Regions from separate parts of the Planococcus sp. 11815 genome, predicted to be linked through region 2. Evidence: a T-box and tRNA genes for the amino acid it is inferred to sense, from the RefSeq annotation. Region 2 holds a T-box; the other holds one or more tRNA genes.
What was found. A T-box is a leader RNA that pairs with one kind of tRNA and senses whether it is charged. The one in region 2 lies ahead of leuS (leucine--tRNA ligase), so its partner is inferred to be a tRNA-Leu.
Positions count from the first base shown of each region.

Region 1 (10,126 bases), 700 kb from region 2:
ATTTGCGTTAAATCACCCGGAGCAATTTTCGCTTTTTTCATCAAATCCTCTACTGCAGGCATAGCAGTTAAGGAATGATTGATCTTTAAATTTTGAGTTTCTTCTATTAATACTGTATCGTCTTTCACCAAAGCGATAGCTAGCGGCGAATTCGACGTATCGATTCCTAAAATCATTGCATTAGCTCCCTGCATAAGTTTTCGTAACGGACACCATGCGGCTGAAACTCCACTTCACGCCCCTCTTCAGACAAGCGGCGAATGACAATATCCAAGCGTTCCTCCGGCAAATAATCCTCGATGAACTGAGCCCATTCAATCACCGACACAGCTTCTTCTGCAAACAATTCATCAAAACCGATGTCTTCATCACTATTTTCCAAGCGGTATACATCAAAATGATTCAGATTTAATCGGCCTTCATATTGCTTGAGGATAGTGAAAGTCGGGCTATTGACCGTTCGTTCGATGCCGAGCCCTTTGGCCAATCCCTTAGTAAAAGTCGTCTTGCCTGCCCCTAAGTCACCTTCCAGTGTTAGGAGATCTTGAGGCTGCAAAAGCAAAGCCAATCGAATGGCAAGTTTCTCTGTCTGTTCCGGCGATTGCACTGTAATCGTAAAGCTCATGTCTCTTCACCTCGTTTGAGTCTTTTCATAGTTTAGCGGAGATAGCCGTCCAAATCAAAATATATTGTTTCCATAGAAAAAGAGCACAGCGGGTTCGCTGTGCTCACTTTTTGGAATGACGGTCCCGACCGGGATCGAACCGGCGATCTCCTGCGTGACAGGCAGGCATGTTAACCGCTACACCACGGGACCAAAATTATAGACCAGCGACGTCCTACTCTCACAGGGGGAAACCCCCAACTACCATCGGCGCAAAAGAGCTTAACTTCCGTGTTCGGGATGGGAACGGGTGTGGCCTCTTTGCCATCATCACTGGACTCTTGAGCTTGTTCGCTCAAAACTGGATAAATCGACATTGTGGGAAACTTGCGTTTCAGTTTGTTGGTTAAGTCCTCGATCGATTAGTATTCGTCAGCTGCACGTGTCGCCACGCTTCCACCCCGAACCTATCTACCTCATCGTCTTTGAGGGATCTTACTTGCTTGCGCAATGGGAAATCTCATCTTGAGGGGGGCTTCGTGCTTAGATGCTTTCAGCACTTATCCCGGCCACACATAGCTACCCAGCGATGCTCTTGGCAGAACAACTGGTACACCAGCGGTGTGTCCATCCCGGTCCTCTCGTACTAAGGACAGCTCCTCTCAAATTTCCTGCGCCCGCGACGGATAGGGACCGAACTGTCTCACGACGTTCTGAACCCAGCTCGCGTACCGCTTTAATGGGCGAACAGCCCAACCCTTGGGACCGACTACAGCCCCAGGATGCGATGAGCCGACATCGAGGTGCCAAACCTCCCCGTCGATGTGGACTCTTGGGGGAGATAAGCCTGTTATCCCCGGGGTAGCTTTTATCCGTTGAGCGATGGCCCTTCCATGCGGAACCACCGGATCACTAAGTCCGTCTTTCGACCCTGCTCGACCTGTCCGTCTCGCAGTCAAGCTCCCTTGTGCCTTTACACTCTGCGAATGATTTCCAACCATTCTGAGGGAACCTTTGAGCGCCTCCGTTACTCTTTAGGAGGCGACCGCCCCAGTCAAACTGCCCGCCTGACACTGTCGCCCAAGCCGCTAAGGCTTGTGGGTTAGAAGTTCAATACAACCAGGGTAGTATCCCACCGACGCCTCCCCCGAAGCTGGCGCTCCGGGTTCTCTGGCTCCTACCTATCCTGTACAAGTTGCACCAAAATTCAATATCAGGCTACAGTAAAGCTCCACGGGGTCTTTCCGTCCTGTCGCGGGTAACCTGCATCTTCACAGGTACTATAATTTCACCGAGTCTCTCGTTGAGACAGTGCCCAGATCGTTACGCCTTTCGTGCGGGTCGGAACTTACCCGACAAGGAATTTCGCTACCTTAGGACCGTTATAGTTACGGCCGCCGTTTACTGGGGCTTCGGTTCGCACCTTCGCTTGCGCTAAGCACTCCCCTTAACCTTCCAGCACCGGGCAGGCGTCAGCCCCTATACGTCACCTTACGGTTTTGCAGAGACCTGTGTTTTTGCTAAACAGTCGCCTGGGCCTATTCACTGCGGCTCTCTCGGGCTTTAACACCCTACCAGAGCACCCCTTCTCCCGAAGTTACGGGGTCATTTTGCCGAGTTCCTTAACGAGAGTTCACTCGCTCACCTTAGAATTCTCTTCTCGCCTACCTGTGTCGGTTTGCGGTACGGGCACCTCCCGCCTCGCTAGAGGCTTTTCTTGGCAGTGTGAAATCAGGGACTCTGAGGTTAAACCTCTTGCCATCACTGCTTGATGTACATAGAAACGGGATTTGCCTCGTTTCTCATCTCACAACTTGGACGTGCACAACCAACGGCACGCTCACCCTATCCTTCTGCGTCCCCCCATTACTCAAACGGCGGGGAGGTGGTACAGGAATATCAACCTGTTGTCCATCGTCTACGCCTATCGGCCTCGACTTAGGTCCCGACTAACCCTGAGCGGACGAGCCTTCCTCAGGAAACCTTAGGCATTCGGTGGACGGGATTCTCACCCGTCTTTCGTTACTCATACCGGCATTCTCACTTCTAAGCGCTCCACCAGTCCTTCCGGTCTGACTTCAACGCCCTTAGAACGCTCTCCTACCACGGACATCTACGATGTCCATCCACAGCTTCGGTAATCCGTTTAGCCCCGGTACATTTTCGGCGCAGTGTCACTCGACCAGTGAGCTATTACGCACTCTTTAAATGATGGCTGCTTCTAAGCCAACATCCTGGTTGTCTAAGCAACGCCACATCCTTTTCCACTTAACGGATATTTGGGGACCTTAGCTGGTGGTCTGGGCTGTTTCCCTCTTGACTACGGATCTTATCACTCGCAGTCTGACTCCCAAGCATAAATCACTGGCATTCGGAGTTTGTCTGAATTCGGTAACCCGGGATGGGCCCCTAGTCCAAACAGTGCTCTACCTCCAGGATTCTCTTCTTGAGGCTAGCCCTAAAGCTATTTCGGAGAGAACCAGCTATCTCCAGGTTCGATTGGAATTTCTCCGCTACCCACACCTCATCCCCGCACTTTTCAACGTGCGTGGGTTCGGGCCTCCAGTAAGTGTTACCTTACCTTCACCCTGGACATGGGTAGATCACCTGGTTTCGGGTCTACAACTGCATACTCACTCGCCCTATTCAGACTCGCTTTCGCTGCGGCTCCGGCTTCTCACCTTAACCTTGCATGCAATCGTAACTCGCCGGTTCATTCTACAAAAGGCACGCTATCACCCATTAACGGGCTCTAACTACTTGTAGGCACACGGTTTCAGGATCTATTTCACTCCCCTTCCGGGGTGCTTTTCACCTTTCCCTCACGGTACTGGTTCACTATCGGTCACTAGGGAGTATTTAGCCTTGGGAGATGGTCCTCCCGGATTCCGACGGAATTTCTCGTGTTCCGCCGTACTCAGGATCCACTCTGGAGGGAACGAACTTTCAGCTACGGGGCTATTACCCTGTCTTGCGGACCGTTCCAGGTCGCTTCGCTTAATCCGTTCCTTTGTAACTCCGTATAGAGTGTCCTACAACCCCAGAAGGCAAGCCTTCTGGTTTGGGCTGATCCCGTTTCGCTCGCCGCTACTTGGGGAATCGCATTTGCTTTCTCTTCCTTCAGGTACTTAGATGTTTCAGTTCCCTGAGTCTGCCTTCTCATGTGCTATGTATTCACACATGGATACTGCTCCATTACGAACAGTGGGTTTCCCCATTCGGAAATCCCCGGATCACAGCTCACTTACAGCTCCCCGAGGCATATCGGTGTTAGTGCCGTCCTTCTTCGGCTCCTAGTGCCAAGGCATCCACCGTGCGCCCTTATTAACTTAACCACTGAGGGTCAAAAAAAATAAGTTGATCGCAAAGCGATCACGCTACTTGATGCTTGTTTCTTAATCAATGTCGATCTATCCAGTTTTCAAAGAACAAGTTTGAAAGTCAATCCTTGCGGAGTGAACCTTCAAAACTGAACGCAAAACGTCAACCCGATCCGAAGATCGGTTCCGATATAATCCTTAGAAAGGAGGTGATCCAGCCGCACCTTCCGATACGGCTACCTTGTTACGACTTCACCCCAATCATCTGTCCCACCTTCGGCGGCTGGCTCCCGTAAGGGTTACCCCACCGACTTCGGGTGTTACAAACTCTCGTGGTGTGACGGGCGGTGTGTACAAGGCCCGGGAACGTATTCACCGCGGCATGCTGATCCGCGATTACTAGCGATTCCGGCTTCATGCAGGCGAGTTGCAGCCTGCAATCCGAACTGAGAACGGTTTTCTGGGATTGGCTCCCCCTCGCGGGTTTGCAGCCCTTTGTACCGTCCATTGTAGCACGTGTGTAGCCCAGGTCATAAGGGGCATGATGATTTGACGTCATCCCCACCTTCCTCCGGTTTGTCACCGGCAGTCACCTTAGAGTGCCCAACTGAATGCTGGCAACTAAGATCAAGGGTTGCGCTCGTTGCGGGACTTAACCCAACATCTCACGACACGAGCTGACGACAACCATGCACCACCTGTCACCGCTGTCCCCGAAGGGAAAGCCTAGTCTCCTAGGCGGTCAGCGGGATGTCAAGACCTGGTAAGGTTCTTCGCGTTGCTTCGAATTAAACCACATGCTCCACCGCTTGTGCGGGCCCCCGTCAATTCCTTTGAGTTTCAGCCTTGCGGCCGTACTCCCCAGGCGGAGTGCTTAATGCGTTAGCTGCAGCACTAAGGGGCGGAAACCCCCTAACACTTAGCACTCATCGTTTACGGCGTGGACTACCAGGGTATCTAATCCTGTTTGCTCCCCACGCTTTCGCGCCTCAGCGTCAGTTACAGACCAGAAAGTCGCCTTCGCCACTGGTGTTCCTCCACATCTCTACGCATTTCACCGCTACACGTGGAATTCCACTTTCCTCTTCTGCACTCAAGTCCCCCAGTTTCCAATGACCCTCCACGGTTGAGCCGTGGGCTTTCACATCAGACTTAAAGGACCGCCTGCGCGCGCTTTACGCCCAATAATTCCGGACAACGCTTGCCACCTACGTATTACCGCGGCTGCTGGCACGTAGTTAGCCGTGGCTTTCTGGTGAGGTACCGTCAAGGTACCAGTAGTTAGTTGGTACTTGTTCTTCCCTCACAACAGAGTTTTACGATCCGAAAACCTTCTTCACTCACGCGGCGTTGCTCCGTCAGACTTTCGTCCATTGCGGAAGATTCCCTACTGCTGCCTCCCGTAGGAGTCTGGGCCGTGTCTCAGTCCCAGTGTGGCCGATCACCCTCTCAGGTCGGCTACGCATCGTGGCCTTGGTGAGCCGTTACCTCACCAACTAGCTAATGCGCCGCGGGCCCATCCTGCAGTGACAGCCGAAACCGTCTTTCCGTGCAGCCTCATGAGAGGCCGCAAACTATTCGGTATTAGCACCGGTTTCCCGGAGTTATCCCGATCTGCAGGGCAGGTTGCCCACGTGTTACTCACCCGTCCGCCGCTAAACCAAAGGAGCAAGCTCCAATGGTTCCGCTCGACTTGCATGTATTAGGCACGCCGCCAGCGTTCGTCCTGAGCCAGGATCAAACTCTCCATTATAGAGTAGTTGATTGCTCAATACTGCTGGCGCATCGCCGTCTCGAAAGACGCGCGATTCGCTTGATCTGCCGAAGCTGATCAGTACGTTTGCCGCGATCACTCACGGCTGTATTGTTGACGTTTTGCTGTTCAGTTTTCAAGGTTCAAAAATAATGTTGGAGCGGGTGAAGGGAATCGAACCCTCATCATCAGCTTGGAAGGCTGAGGTTTTACCACTAAACTACACCCGCATATTATATAGAAGATAAATGGCGCGCCCGAGAGGACTCGAACCTCTAACCGCTTGATTCGTAGTCAAGTACTCTATCCAATTGAGCTACGGGCGCAAGTAATTGAATATGTATGGTGCGGCCGAGAAGAGTCGAACTTCCACGGGATTTCTCCCACTAGGCCCTCAACCTAGCGCGTCTGCCATTCCGCCACGACCGCAAATAATATATTTTTTGAGACAAATTCTATTATATAACTTCAGTTCTTCTTTGTCAAGAACTAATCATTCAAGTTGAAGTTCGTCTCAGTAACCCTAAAATTGGCTGGGGTACCTGGATTCGAACCAGGGCATGACGGGATCAAAACCCGTTGCCTTACCGCTTGGCTATACCCCATTGAAAAAATGGCGGTCCCGACCGGGATCGAACCGGCGATCTCCTGCGTGACAGGCAGGCATGTTAACCGCTACACCACGGGACCATTTGGTTGCGGGGGCAGGATTTGAACCTGCGACCTTTGGGTTATGAGCCCAACGAGCTACCGAACTGCTCCACCCCGCGACAATAATAATATTTTCAATTGTACCGCACACAAGTATTATATTAGAAAAAGTAATTCAATATATGTATGGTGACCCCTACGGGATTCGAACCCGTGTTACCGCCGTGAAAGGGCGGTGTCTTAACCGCTTGACCAAGGGGCCAATTAAATGGCTCCGAAGGTAGGACTCGAACCTACGACCATCGCATTAACAGTGCGGTGCTCTACCACTGAGCTACTTCGGAATAATGTTTAAGTACTTGTCGACTTTTTCTATTATAAAGAGCCTTACAAGAATCGTCAATACTTTTATTCATCATTTTATATTTTAATTTGAGGTCAGTGTTTCGTTTAGCAATATACTTCAAACGATTAAGCTCAGAGAACAATTAGTTGGCCCACTTTACTAGTTTGCCGAAAGACTCTGAACGGCCGAGAACCTATGAAGGTTTGATTAGAATGAACGGCGGGTGACCCTTGCCCCCGTTTACTCTTCTTCTATATGAATACGAATCACAGTATTTTCTTTTGCTCATTTCCGTCTAGTGTAACTTTACCGCAAGCTGCTAGACATAAAAGAAGAGCCGCTTCATCAGCGGCTCTTTCTTCTATAAACTCTTTTCTCTTTTCACCCGCAGCTTGCCGCTGCAGCGTCCGCATCTGTACTTGGCAGTGTTCATACGGATCTTTCTTGGAAATTCCGTTTTGCAAGAGATGCATTCATACAGATGAAAGCCAGTTGTCTTCCGCCGCTTCTCTACAAGAAGAGAACAAAAGCGCGGAGCCCCTGTCTCTTGTAGTAACTCTCGGAAATCCTTGTCCCGATGCTTGTATCCTTTTCCTTCAAGATGGAGGTGATAATGGCACAGCTCATGCTTAATGATGCCCGTCAGTTCATCACCGCCGAACTTCTCATATGAAGCCGGGTTGATTTCAATGTTATGTGAACCCAGTAAGTAACGGCCCCCTGTTGTCCGGAGGCGTTTGTTGAACACGCCTTGATGGCGGAATGATTTTCCGAAGGTGTCGCGGGAAATCTCTGCAATCAACTTCGTCAATTCTTCGTTCGTCATCTTATCTCTCCTGAAAATCCGGTTGTTGTTCTTTTGGCGGCAGCATCGTCAAAGCGATCCGGCCTTTTTGTTTTTCGACCTGATCGACCCATACGGTAACGATATCTCCGACTGCCACGACATCAAGCGGATGTTTAACAAACCCCTTTTTCAATTTAGAGATATGGACCAACCCATCCTGTTTCACGCCAATGTCGACGAAAGCTCCGAAATCGACGACGTTGCGCACCGTTCCTTGCACTTCCATGCCGGGAGTTAAGTCTTCCATCTTTAAGACGTCACTCTTCAGCAATGGTTGAGGGAACTCATCTCGCGGGTCGCGGAAGGGTTTCTTCAACGCATCCACAATGTCTTTGAGTGTCACTTTGCCGACTTCCCACTCCTGGCTCAATGCCTCGAGGTCCAAGTCTTCCAGCTTCGCGAGAATTTCTGGGCGGCCAATCATTTTTTTGTCCGCATCGATCAACTTGAGGATCCTCTCAGCAGCTTCATAACTTTCTGGGTGAATGCCGGTAGCGTCGAGCGGATTCTTCCCTTCTGTTATGCGCAAGAAGCCGACAGCTTGTTCATAAGTCTTGGCGCCGAGGCGAGGGATTTTCTTTAATTGGACACGGGAAGTAAAACGACCATTCTCATCACGCATTTTAATGATGTTCTCAGCAACGGTCTTGCTGAGCCCGGCGACGTATTGAAGGAGAGAAGCTGAAGCAGAGTTCACATTTACGCCGACTTGGTTGACTGCGGTCTCAACAACGAAGGTCAATTGGTCTGCCAACTTTTTTTGCGAGACGTCGTGTTGGTATTGCCCAACGCCTACAGCTTTCGGGTCTATCTTCACGAGTTCCGAAAGCGGGTCTTGGAGACGGCGGGCGATAGAAGCTGCACTGCGTTCTTCGACTTGTAAGTCCGGAAACTCTGCGCGGGCTACCTCGGATGCCGAGTACACACTGGCACCTGCTTCGTTGACGATGACATATGATGCTTTGTTCGCAGTTTCCCCAAGAAAATCGGCAATGAATTGTTCGGTTTCACGTGACGCGGTGCCATTTCCGATTGCCATGATTTCAATTGGGTAGTTGTCCGTTAGACGCTGTAAGATTTTCTTCGCGCCTTTTTGATCGGATTTTGGGGGATGCGGATAAATGACCGCCACTTCTAGTAGTTTCCCGGTCTCATCTATCACAGCCAATTTGCAGCCTGTGCGGTACGCCGGGTCAATACCGAGCACCATTTTATCTTTCATCGGAGGCTGCAATAACAGATTGCGAAGGTTTTCCGAAAAAATGTGTATGGCCTGCGTTTCACCTTTTTCACTTAGTTCCGTACGGATTTCGCGTTCAATAGATGGCTGGATCAGGCGTTTGTAGCTGTCTTCTATGGCTGCTTCGACTTCTTTCGCGGCAGGACTACCCATTTTCATCCATTTATCTTTCATTAAACGAATGATTCGGTCGACTGGAGGTGTGACTGTTACTCTCAACACACCCTCTTTTTCGCCGCGGTTGATGGCGAGTATACGGTGCGGGACAATCTTTTTGATCGCTTCGCTGTATTCATAATACATTTGAAAGACTTGTTTCTCGTCTTCGTGGCCTTTTTTGGCGGCCGTCTCCAGCAAACCATTATCGCGAGTCATGCGACGAGCTTTTTCACGGATATCCGGATCATCCGCAAAAAGCTCAGCTAAAATATCCTGTGCTCCTGCAAGCGCTTCTTCCGCTGTTTCAACACCCTTTTCAACACTGATATACTGTTCCGTTACCGTTTTGATCTGCTCTTTTCCTGGTTTCAAAAGCCAATCTGCCAGTCCCTGCAGCCCTTTTTCTTTTGCGATGATCGCTTTCGTGCGGCGTTTTTGTTTATATGGGCGGTATAAATCTTCTACTCTTTGAAGCACAGTGGCTCCTTTGATGGCTTTTTCAAGCTCGGGAGTCAGTTGTTCCTGTTCTTCAATTGAACGGATCACATCTGTTTTTCTTTGTTCCAAATTCTGGATATATGTATAACGATCTTCTACTGCCTTTATCTGGACTTCATCCAATGAACCAGTCGCTTCTTTTCGGTAACGAGCGATAAAAGGCACCGTGTTGCCACCTTCAAGAAGTTCAATGACTTGTTTTGCCTGATCTGGTTTAACGCCGGCATCCTTGGCGATCAATGCGTGCAATTGCTGAGTATCCATTGTATGCACTTCCTTTCTGCTTCTCTATTTTAACATGCCTGTTGATAATGAGAGAAACAAGCCACTACATTGCTTTTTCCATAAAAAAAGAAGCCTCTCCCTAATGGAGAAGGCTTCCTGAAATTAATGTAGCATCGTCGCCTGTTTGAATGGACGCAAGAATATCTTCGTACAGCCGTTTCGGTGCTCCCGCTCTTCTCATCATCGCTTTTGGATTACGTAAATCCACGCCATCTGAGTGAATCAGGAACAAGTCATTTTCCAAATACGTGTAAAGCTGGGTTTTCAGCTTTTGGGGCCTTCCCGAGAGATAGCCCATTACAGGTAGCGGATAAATCACTTCGTCCGTTTCTCTTCTATAAAGATAGAAACGGATATTGCCGACACAACTGTACTCCAAGGTGCGTTTCTTAAAGTCTACTTTAAAAATAGCGACCGCTGCGC
Region 1 is NZ_CP096991.1:556,073-566,198, reverse strand. It holds gene tsaB (tRNA (adenosine(37)-N6)-threonylcarbamoyltransferase complex dimerization subunit type 1 TsaB) at 1-176, opposite strand, end outside; gene tsaE (tRNA (adenosine(37)-N6)-threonylcarbamoyltransferase complex ATPase subunit type 1 TsaE) at 173-625, opposite strand; tRNA gene M1Q06_RS03005 (tRNA-Asp) at 745-817, opposite strand; rRNA gene rrf (5S ribosomal RNA) at 827-942, opposite strand; rRNA gene M1Q06_RS02995 (23S ribosomal RNA) at 1,007-3,939, opposite strand; rRNA gene M1Q06_RS02990 (16S ribosomal RNA) at 4,127-5,677, opposite strand; tRNA gene M1Q06_RS02985 (tRNA-Gly) at 5,834-5,907, opposite strand; tRNA gene M1Q06_RS02980 (tRNA-Arg) at 5,927-6,003, opposite strand; tRNA gene M1Q06_RS02975 (tRNA-Leu) at 6,021-6,106, opposite strand; tRNA gene M1Q06_RS02970 (tRNA-Gln) at 6,208-6,282, opposite strand; tRNA gene M1Q06_RS02965 (tRNA-Asp) at 6,292-6,367, opposite strand; tRNA gene M1Q06_RS02960 (tRNA-Met) at 6,371-6,447, opposite strand; tRNA gene M1Q06_RS02955 (tRNA-Glu) at 6,516-6,590, opposite strand; tRNA gene M1Q06_RS02950 (tRNA-Asn) at 6,598-6,672, opposite strand; gene M1Q06_RS02945 (SprT family protein) at 7,036-7,500, opposite strand; gene M1Q06_RS02940 (Tex family protein) at 7,502-9,682, opposite strand; gene M1Q06_RS02935 (PP2C family serine/threonine-protein phosphatase) at 9,783-10,126, opposite strand, start outside.
Region 1: it encodes a tRNA-Leu, which carries the amino acid that the T-box ahead of leuS (leucine--tRNA ligase) is inferred to sense. The anticodon was not compared.

Region 2 (10,126 bases):
GACCATATGGCAGGCATGGCCGAAGCGATCCGGCCGCAAGGAAAAATCTGTTCAATCCTGCCAGCGTTCGAACCGCTTGATCCAGGATTCTTCGGAAAAAGCGTGACCTTCGTTTACGAATTGATGTACACACGCTCGATGTTCCAGACCGAAGACATGATCGAGCAGCATCATTTATTGAATGAGCTGTCAGAGTGGGCAGATAGCGGCAAGGTCCAATCAACGCTCAATGAAAAGATGGCGCCAATCAATCCGGAAAACTTGAAAGAAGCCTACGGAAAATTGATGGCTGGCAAGACGATCGGGAAAATTGTTCTCGAAGGTCCTGTCGAGAAATAAGTGAAAGAGCAGCGTGCACATGCACGCTGCTCTTTTGATTTAGCTGTTACTTCTTTTGGCGTTGCTGTTTTTTCTCGATCGCGACTAAAAATGGCGGAGAATGCTGTTGGTTGATGAATTCGTATTTCATGACGTCGTAGCGGGTTTGCGGCAATTGCTTGACGTAATCCATCACCGCGTCGCGCTCTTCGCTGCCGCCATCGTGGCCAGAATAAATGACGACTAACACCAAGCCGCCTGTCTTTAAGCGCTCGAGGCATTGGCCGATTGCCTGCAAAGTGCTGTCCGCTTTGGTGATGATGGCGTGATCGCCTTTTGGCAGATAGCCGAGATTGAAAACGGCGGCTGATATCGATTCGGTTACGTATTGTGAAATTTTCGCGTGGCTGTCGCAAATCAATTCGACATGACGAAACGCTTCTGTGCGCTGTCTAGTCGCTTCAATCGCTTGTTTTTGGATATCGAACGCATAAACTTTTCCGGATGCACCGGTAAGCCCAGCTAGGAAATGGGTGTCATGCCCGTTTCCGGCAGTGGCATCTACCACACTGTCACCTTTGTATACTACTCGTTCGAGCAAGGATTTGGTGAAAGGCAAGACGCGCTGCAAAGTCATAATGCCACACTCCCCGCATAATGCTTGCCTTGCCAACTGCCGCGGGTTTCGAGTTCTTTATCGATGCCGTTTAGCACTTCCCATTTATTCGTGCTCCACATCGGCCCGATCATCAAATCGATCGGGCCATCGCCGGTGATGCGCTGGACGACCATATCGGGCGGGATGATTTCCAGCTGGTCGGCGACGAGTTGGATATAGGCATCTTTTTCCATAAAATCGAGCATGCCTTTTTCATATTGTTTAACCATCGGCGTACCGTGGAGCAGATGCAGCAGGTGGATCTTGATTCCTTGGACGTCGAGTTTTGCGACTGTCTGTGCCGTTTCCATCATCATGTCTATGTCTTCCAGCGGCAAGCCGTTGATGATGTGGCTGCATATATTGATGCCGTGTGCGCGCAGTTTGTCGACGCCTTCTTTGTAAGTGTCAAAATCATGTGCACGGTTGATGAGCTGCGCAGTGCGCTCATGGACAGTCTGCAGGCCGAGTTCCACCCATAAATACGTGCGTTCATTGAGTTCAGCTAAGTATTCAACGACTTCATCCGGCAGGCAGTCGGGCCGTGTGCCGATGCTGATGCCGACCACATTTTCCTGTGCGAGTGCCGCTTCGAATTGTCTTTTGATGACATCGATCGGTGCATGGGTATTCGTATAGGCTTGAAAATAGGCGATGTATTTGGCGTCTTTCCATTTGCGGTGCATTTTCGCTTTCACCTGCTCGAATTGCACAGGGATCGGGTCGACACGGTCTCCGGCAAAATCACCGGAACCGGCGACCGAGCAAAACGTGCAGCCGCCAAAAGCGACTGTACCGTCGCGATTCGGGCAGTCAAATCCGGCGTCCAGCGAGATTTTCATGATTTTTTCGCCGAATTGCCCGCGCAAATGGCGGTTCCATGTATAATAACGCTTCCCGTCACTCGGGAAGGGGAATTCATTGTCCATAATAAAACCACTCCTTAGCTGTCATTATAACACGCAGTTGCCGGCCGAAAAGCCGACAAAAATCGTACTCCCATTGTCCTTGTTGCGTTTCCCATGGAGTTTTGGTTAAATTGTTAATGGAAGCGTTTTATTGAATCAAAATTCAGTTAATGTTGCAGAGGGGGAAACGCGCGATGAAACCGATTTACAATTCTGCCAAAGAGGCAGTCGAACCGATACAAGACGGAGCCACCATCATGGTTGGAGGATTCGGGCTGGTCGGTATTCCAGAACAGCTGATCCTGGCGCTTGTCGATAAAGGGGTAAAAGATTTAACAATAATTTCCAATAACTGTGGGGTCGACGAATGGGGCCTTGGCTTATTGCTGAAAAACAAGCAAATCAAGAAAATGATCGGCTCGTACGTCGGCGAAAACAAAGAATTCGAACGCCAAGTGTTGTCCGGCGAAATCGAAGTGGAACTCACGCCTCAAGGCACGCTCGCTGAAAAAATGCGCGCAGGCGGAGCCGGGATTCCAGCATTCTTCACACCGGCAGGCGTCGGCACGACCGTCGCTGAAGGCAAGGAAATCCGCGAATTCGATGGCAAGAAACACGTGCTTGAAATGGCGTTGAAAGCTGATTTCTCACTGGTCCGTGCACATACTGCAGATAAAATGGGCAATCTCGTCTACAACAAGACTGCACAGAACTTCAACCCGCTAGCGGCAGCTGCCGGGAAAGTGACGATTGCGGAAGTCGAGCATGTAGTGGAAATCGGCGATATCGACCCGAACCACGTGCAAACGCCGAGCATTTACGTACAAGGCTTGCTGCAAGCAGACCAAGAAAAACGAATCGAGCGTTTGACGACGCGTTAAGAAAGGGTGGGGACAGAAGTGGACAAACAGGCTATCAGAGAACGAATCGCAAAACGAGCGGAAAAAGAAATCAACGACGGAGATTACGTCAACCTGGGCATCGGCATGCCGACTTTGGTCGCGAACTTCATTTCCGATAATAAACAAGTCGTCTTGCAGTCCGAAAACGGATTGCTCGGCATCGGTCCGTATCCGACAGAAGACCAAGTCGATCCCGATTTGATCAACGCCGGTAAAGAAACCGTCACGACGATCCCGGGTTCAGCTTTCTTCACCAGTGCTGAGTCTTTCGCAATGATTCGCGGCGGGCATATCGACGTCGCGATTCTTGGCGGCATGGAAGTCGCAGAAAACGGCGACTTGGCCAACTGGATGATTCCAGGAAAAATGATCAAAGGCATGGGCGGTGCGATGGACCTCGTGCACGGAGCGAAGAAAGTCATCGTCATCATGGACCATGTCTCAAAAGACGGTTCAGCGAAAATCAAAAAAGCGTGCGAATTGCCGCTTACAGGAAAAGCGGTCGTCAATATGATCATCACGGAACGCGCAGTGATTGAAGTTGCGGATTCCGGACTTGTTTTGAAAGAAGTGTTCGAAGGCTTCTCGGTCGACGACGTTGTCGCTGCAACAGATGCCGACTTGAACACCGATAGCGTCAAAGTACACTGAGCTATTGCATTAAAACAAGCGCTCAGCTAAAATGAAATCAATAGCAAATGGCCGTGAAGAGGAGCAGTAGGACATTTCATGCATTAAAGAGAGCCGGCGGATGGTGCGAGCCGGCATGCAGGATGTCTGAACTCGCCTTGGAGTCTGCGCAACGATTGCGCCGTTTTCCGCGTTAAGGAATCAAGTTGGGCGCCTGAGCGCTAATTTGGGTGGTACCGCGGGAAGAATCCCGTCCCTTAGTTTAATTTAAGGGGCGGGATTTTTTATTTTGCTGAAAACTTGCTACGCTTGCGGACATCCGCTTGTATTTAGAGGAGGAAAATTGGAAATGTCTTTTAACCACAAGGAAATCGAAAAGAAATGGCAGCAACATTGGCAAGAAAACAAAACCTTCAAAACGGAGAACACGCCGGGCAAGGAAAAATTCTATGCACTTGATATGTTCCCGTATCCGTCAGGCGCCGGGCTTCACGTCGGGCATCCGGAAGGCTACACGGCGACCGATATCTTAAGCCGCCAAAAACGCATGCAAGGCTACGATGTGCTGCATCCGATGGGCTGGGATGCCTTCGGATTGCCGGCAGAACAATACGCGCTCGATACCGGAAACGACCCGGCGGAATTCACGGCGAAAAATATCAAGACCTTCAAGCGCCAAATCCAGGAACTGGGCTTCTCCTATGATTGGGACCGTGAAATCAACACGACCGACCCGAACTATTATAAATGGACGCAGTGGATTTTCATCCAGCTTTACAATAAAGGCTTGGCGTATGTCGATGAAGTGGCCGTCAACTGGTGCCCGGCACTCGGCACCGTCTTGGCCAATGAAGAAGTGGTCGACGGGGTTTCTGAGCGCGGGGGCCATCCGGTCGAACGCCGCCCGATGCGCCAATGGGTGCTGCGGATCACTGAATACGCAGACCGTTTGCTGGAAGATTTGAACGAACTCGACTGGCCGGAAAGCTTGAAGGACATGCAGCGCAACTGGATCGGCAAATCCGAAGGGGCGGAGCTTGAATTCAAGATCGATGGCACAGGGCTTTCCTTCCGCGCCTTCACGACGCGCCCGGATACGATTTTCGGCGCGACTTACGCAGTGCTTGCCCCGGAGCATAAATTGGTCGGGGAAATCACGACATCCGAACAAAGTGAAGCAGTAGCTGAATATATCGATAAAGTGAAAACAAAAAGCGATTTGGAACGTACCGATCTAGCAAAAGATAAAACGGGCGTCTTCACTGGAGCTTATGCGGTCAATCCGGCAAGCGGCGAGAAAATGCCGATCTGGATCGCCGACTATGTCCTCGCGACATACGGGACCGGCGCGATCATGGCCGTGCCGGCACATGATGAACGCGATTATGAGTTCGCAAAACAATTCGACTTGCCGATTGTCGAAGTGGTCTCAGGCGGCAACATCGATGAAGAAGCCTATGCTGGCGACGGCGAACTCGTCAATTCCGGTTTCCTTGACGGCTTGAACAAAACCGAAGCGATTGGAAAAGCGATCGACTGGCTCGAGCAACAAGGCGTCGGCGAGAAGAAAATCACTTACCGCTTGCGCGACTGGCTGTTCAGCCGCCAACGCTATTGGGGAGAGCCGATTCCGATCATCCACTGGGAAGACGGCACGATGTCTCCGGTCGATGATAAAGACCTGCCGCTCGAACTTCCGGTCACCACGGATATCAAGCCGAGCGGTACAGGCGAATCACCGCTTGCCAATATCGAGGAATGGGTCAATGTCACGCATCCTGAAACCGGCATGAAAGGCCGCCGCGAAACGAACACGATGCCGCAATGGGCCGGCAGCTGCTGGTATTATCTGCGCTTTATCGACCCGACGAACGACGAAGCAATCGCAGATCCGGAACTGTTGAAACGCTGGCTCCCGGTTGACGTCTACATCGGCGGTGCGGAACACGCCGTCCTTCACTTATTGTATGCGCGTTTCTGGCATAAAGTGCTGTACGATCTTGGCGTCGTGCCGACAAAAGAACCATTCCAGAAATTGTTCAACCAAGGAATGATCCTCGGCGAAGGCAATGAGAAAATGTCGAAATCCAAGGGCAATGTTGTCAACCCGGACCAGATCATCGAAAGCCACGGGGCGGATACGCTGCGCATGTACGAAATGTTCATGGGGCCGCTCGAAGCGTCCATCGCCTGGTCGACGAACGGGCTCGACGGATCACGCCGCTTCCTTGACCGCGTATGGCGTTTATTGGTTGAAGACGGAGCGATTTCCAGCAAAGTCAGCGAGCAAAATGACGGCAAATTGGAGAAAGTCTACAACCAGACCGTCAAGAAAGTGACCGAAGACTTCGACGGCCTTCGCTTCAATACGGCTATTTCGCAAATGATGGTATTCATCAATGAAGCGTATAAAGCAGACAGCTTGCCGAAAGAATACATCGAAGGCTTCGTGAAGATGCTGTCGCCGATCGCGCCGCATTTGGCCGAAGAGCTTTGGAATAAACTTGGCCATAGCGAGACGGTAACGTATGAAGCATGGCCGACGTATGATGAGTCGAAACTGGTCGATGATGAAGTTGAAATCGTCGTCCAAGTGAACGGCAAAGTGAGAAGCAAGCTGACTGTCGCAAAAGACAGCACGAAAGAACAACTGGAAGAAGCGGCACTCGCCGACGAGCACGTCCAAAAGGCGGCAGAAGGCAAGCAAGTACGAAAAGTCATCGCCATTCCAGGGAAATTGGTTAATATCGTTGTAGGATAAATAATGAAAGCCGCCAGGGAAATTTCTCTGGCGGCTTTTTGTGATACTAAATTAGAGAATTAAATAGTTTCTGTTATTCGACGGCACTCCAATGGCTGCTTGGGGCTCGCAGGATGCGAGTCATGCAGTTGATGCGACAGAAAGATAAATGAAGTGAATAGAATAACTTCCGCAATTCGACTGCGTTTCAGGGGGCTGCTTGCCGTGGGGCGGGTGTTGAGCCAACGTGTCGCAAAGTGCGCGACACGTTTGTCTCGCCAGCCCGCGCGGTCTCACAGGCGTCAGCCTCCTTCCACTCCGTCTCTAGTTTTAGAGCGGGAGATCTTTTTTCGACTTTAATTAATGAGCCTTGTAGAAATGCATCATATTTTGCAACTTGTTTCATGCTGAAAAACATGTCGCTGGTTACCCCTCACTAAATGCAACAACATGCTGTTCGACCGCTTCTTGGGAAGCGATTTCCCCACTAGCCGGCAACTACCTAAAGAAGTAGATCTGCTTAAACAGTCTTCACACAACGAAATCGCTCAGCCGCCGAGCGCCAAGGGGAAGCCAGGAAGACAGGTGGTCTTCCTGGCTTCCTGCAAGAGGCCAATCCAAAGCAAGGTGGCGAATACAAAGAAGAAACTTACTTCAATGTTCAGTAACATCTTTACAAGAAAACTCCCGCTATCTTTGATTCTGTCTACTTTAAGAAGTGAGTTCTCATTTGCCCTTTCAATTTCATTCCAAAGAAAAAAGCCCATTGCTTAAGTAATGGGGCTTTCGGTTTGATAAGAAGCAGCGAACTCGGCTGCGTTTTTTCCTGCGACGTGTCCGGTGACAAGGGCGGACGTGATATTATAGCCGCCGGTGTAGCCGTGGATGTCGAGGATCTCGCCGCAGAAGAACAAGCCAGGCTTTTTCTTCGAATGCATCGTCTTCGGCTCGATTTCCTTGATCGACACGCCGCCGCCTGTAACAAATGCTTTCTCAATTGGCTGCGTGCCGGAAACAGTCATCGTAAATGCAGTCATTTCAGCAGCGAGTGTACGGACTTTATCCGATGGCAATTCTGCGCCTGTCAATTGCGGGTCGATGCCTGCACGGTCCAACAGGAACAATAGCCAGCGTTCCTGGGCCAAACCTTTCCAGACATTTTTCAACGCTTTTTTCGGTTCGTCTTTCATCAATTTATGAAGCAGCTGGAAAGCCGATTCCGCGTTGTCATTCGGCATGGAATTGATGCGGACGGTGACCGCTTGGCCGCCATTTTTCTTCATTTCCTTGACGACGTACTGGCTGCAGCGCAGGATGGCAGGCCCGCTCAGCCCGAAATGGGTGAACAGCATGTCCATCTGGTGCGTGACGAGCGCTTTGTTTTTCTTGTTGAGCACCGTGACAGCGACATCGCGCAGGGCAAGCCCTTGCAGGTCGCGTGATTTGATGAACGGTTCATTCGACAACAAAGGAACTTCCGTCGGATAGAGGTCGGTGACCGTGTGTCCCGCTTTTTCTGCCCACGGGTAGCCGTCTCCGGTCGATCCGGTTTGCGGCACCGCTTTTCCGCCGACTGCCACGACGACTGCGTGCGATTCGAACTCTTCGCCAGAGTGCAGGCGGATGCCGGTCACTTTATCGTCGTTCATCAATAAGCTTTTGACGGGGGAATCGAGTTTTCGCTCGACGCCGAGCCGATCCATCTCGCCAAACATCGCATCCGCCACGTCTTGTGCGCGGTTTGACACAGGGAACATGCGGCCGTGGTCTTCTTCTTTTAACGCCACGCCGAGGTTTTCGAAAAACTCGATGATGTCTTCATTATTGAAGACTGAAAACGGGCTGTACATGAAACGGCCATTCCCGGGAATGTGGCGGACGATTTCTTCCAACGGCAGGCGGTTGGTCACATTACAGCGGCCGCCGCCGGAGATGATCAATTTCTTGCCGAGCTTTTTGCCTTTTTCGACGAGCAGCACACGCTTGCCGTTCGAAGCGGCGGCGATGGAAGCCATCAAGCCGGAAGGGCCTCCGCCGATGATGATGATGTCATACATATAATAAAAACTCACTTTCGTTTTTCTTTTCAGTATACACGATGAGGCAAAACACGTTGAGTAATTTTGTCTATAGGTGTAAACTATCGTGTAGATTGCTTTTTATTTTGAACAAAGTCAGGGAGTGCAAAATGTCCTCATTAATTAAAGGTACCGCCATTTTAACTTTAGGTTTATTTCTGTCGAAAGTGCTCGGCGTCATCTATATCATCCCGTTCTACAGCATGGTGGGAGCAGATAATATCGGACTTTACCAGTATGCATACATACCGTACAACTTGATGCTTGCACTGGCGATATCCGGTGCGCCGATCGCGTTTTCCAAGTTCACGGCTAAATACAATTCACTCGGGGATTACGAAACCGGGAGGCGATTATTGCGCTCAGGCTTGCTGACGATGATGGTCACGGGCATTGTGTCGTTTTTGGCGCTTTATCTGCTGGCTGAACCGCTTGCGCGCGTCACCATTTCGGAAGACGAGCGCATCTATTCGGTAAACGATATCGCGGACGCCATCCGTTGGGTCAGCTTCGCATTGATCGTCGTGCCGTTCATGAGCCTATGGCGCGGCTTTTTCCAAGGCTATAACTATATGATGCCGACCGCCGTGTCGCAATTGATCGAACAGATTGTCCGCATAATCTTCCTGCTTGGCGGCGCGTTCGCTGTCATTTATCTCTTTGATGGCACGCCGAAGACCGCTATCCAGTTCGCCGTTTTGTCGGCTGCAGTCGGGGCGCTTGGCGGACTTGTCACTTTGTATTATTTCTGGCGCAAAAAGAAGCCGGAATACAATCACTTGCTTGCAACATCCGTTGAATCCTACGACGTGCGGTTGCGTGATATGTACCGCGAAATCCTGTTGTACGCTGTGCCGGTCATTTTCCTCGGCATCGCCAATCCCTTGTTCCAGTTCGTCGATTTGATGACCTTCAACCGGGCAATGGCAGCCGGCAATAATATTATGGAGACGGACCTTCTCGGGATCTTGAATTTGACTGCCCATAAACTGGTCATGATCCCGGTCATGCTCGCGACAGGCTTCTCGATGGCGCTCATCCCGCTCATCACGAAGCATTTCACGCGCAACGAACACTTGCAAGTAACCAAAACATTGGATCAGTCGTTCCAGTTGATCTTGTTCTTGACCTTGCCTGCAGTCATCGGCATGACGATGCTGTCGGATGAGCTGTATCACGTGTTCTACAAAGTCAGTGATATCGGTTCTGAGATTTTGGCGCATTATTTGCCGGTCGCGATCTTGTTTGCCGCATTCCCGGTGACAGCATCGATCTTGCAGGGCATCAATAAACAAAAATGGATCATCATCAACTTGCTGATCGGCCTCGGGCTGAAGGCATTGCTAAATACGCCGCTGATCATGTGGTTCGAGACGGACGGTGCGATTGCTGCAACGATCATCGGCTACGTGGTCGCGATTACGATGAACATGATCGTCATTTCGAAGACGATGAATTACCGCTCGAAAATGGTCTTCCGCCGCATTTTGCTCATTCTCATCTTGAATGCCGTCATGGCGTTCGCTGTGTATTTTGCAATGAACGGCCTCGATTATATTATCGGCATGGATAATAAATTCTTGTCGATGATCCGCATCATCCTGATCGGTGGAGTGGGCGCTATTGTCTACGGATACCTCAGCTTGAAGACAGGGCTTGCCCAGAAGCTGCTCGGCGCGAGAATTACGCGCATTACAAGACGCTTCGGCTTCTAGGAGGAAAAGATATGAGAATCGATAAATTGTTGTCGAATTCAGGATTCGGCTCAAGAAAAGAAGTGAAAATCTTACTGAAATCGAAAGCGGTGGAAGTGAACGGCGAAACGGTACGCGATCCGAAGTTTCATGTCGATGAGAAAACAGATGAAATCTCGGTCGCTGGTGAACCGGTCG
Region 2 is NZ_CP096991.1:1,259,381-1,269,506, forward strand. It holds gene M1Q06_RS06480 (zinc-binding alcohol dehydrogenase family protein) at 1-339, shown strand, start outside; gene M1Q06_RS06485 (class I SAM-dependent methyltransferase) at 386-955, opposite strand; gene M1Q06_RS06490 (TIGR01212 family radical SAM protein) at 952-1,905, opposite strand; gene M1Q06_RS06495 (CoA transferase subunit A) at 2,079-2,765, shown strand; gene M1Q06_RS06500 (3-oxoacid CoA-transferase subunit B) at 2,784-3,437, shown strand; T-box leader at 3,482-3,677, shown strand; gene leuS (leucine--tRNA ligase) at 3,766-6,177, shown strand; gene M1Q06_RS06510 (NAD(P)/FAD-dependent oxidoreductase) at 6,927-8,213, opposite strand; gene M1Q06_RS06515 (putative polysaccharide biosynthesis protein) at 8,345-9,949, shown strand; gene M1Q06_RS06520 (pseudouridine synthase) at 9,961-10,126, shown strand, end outside.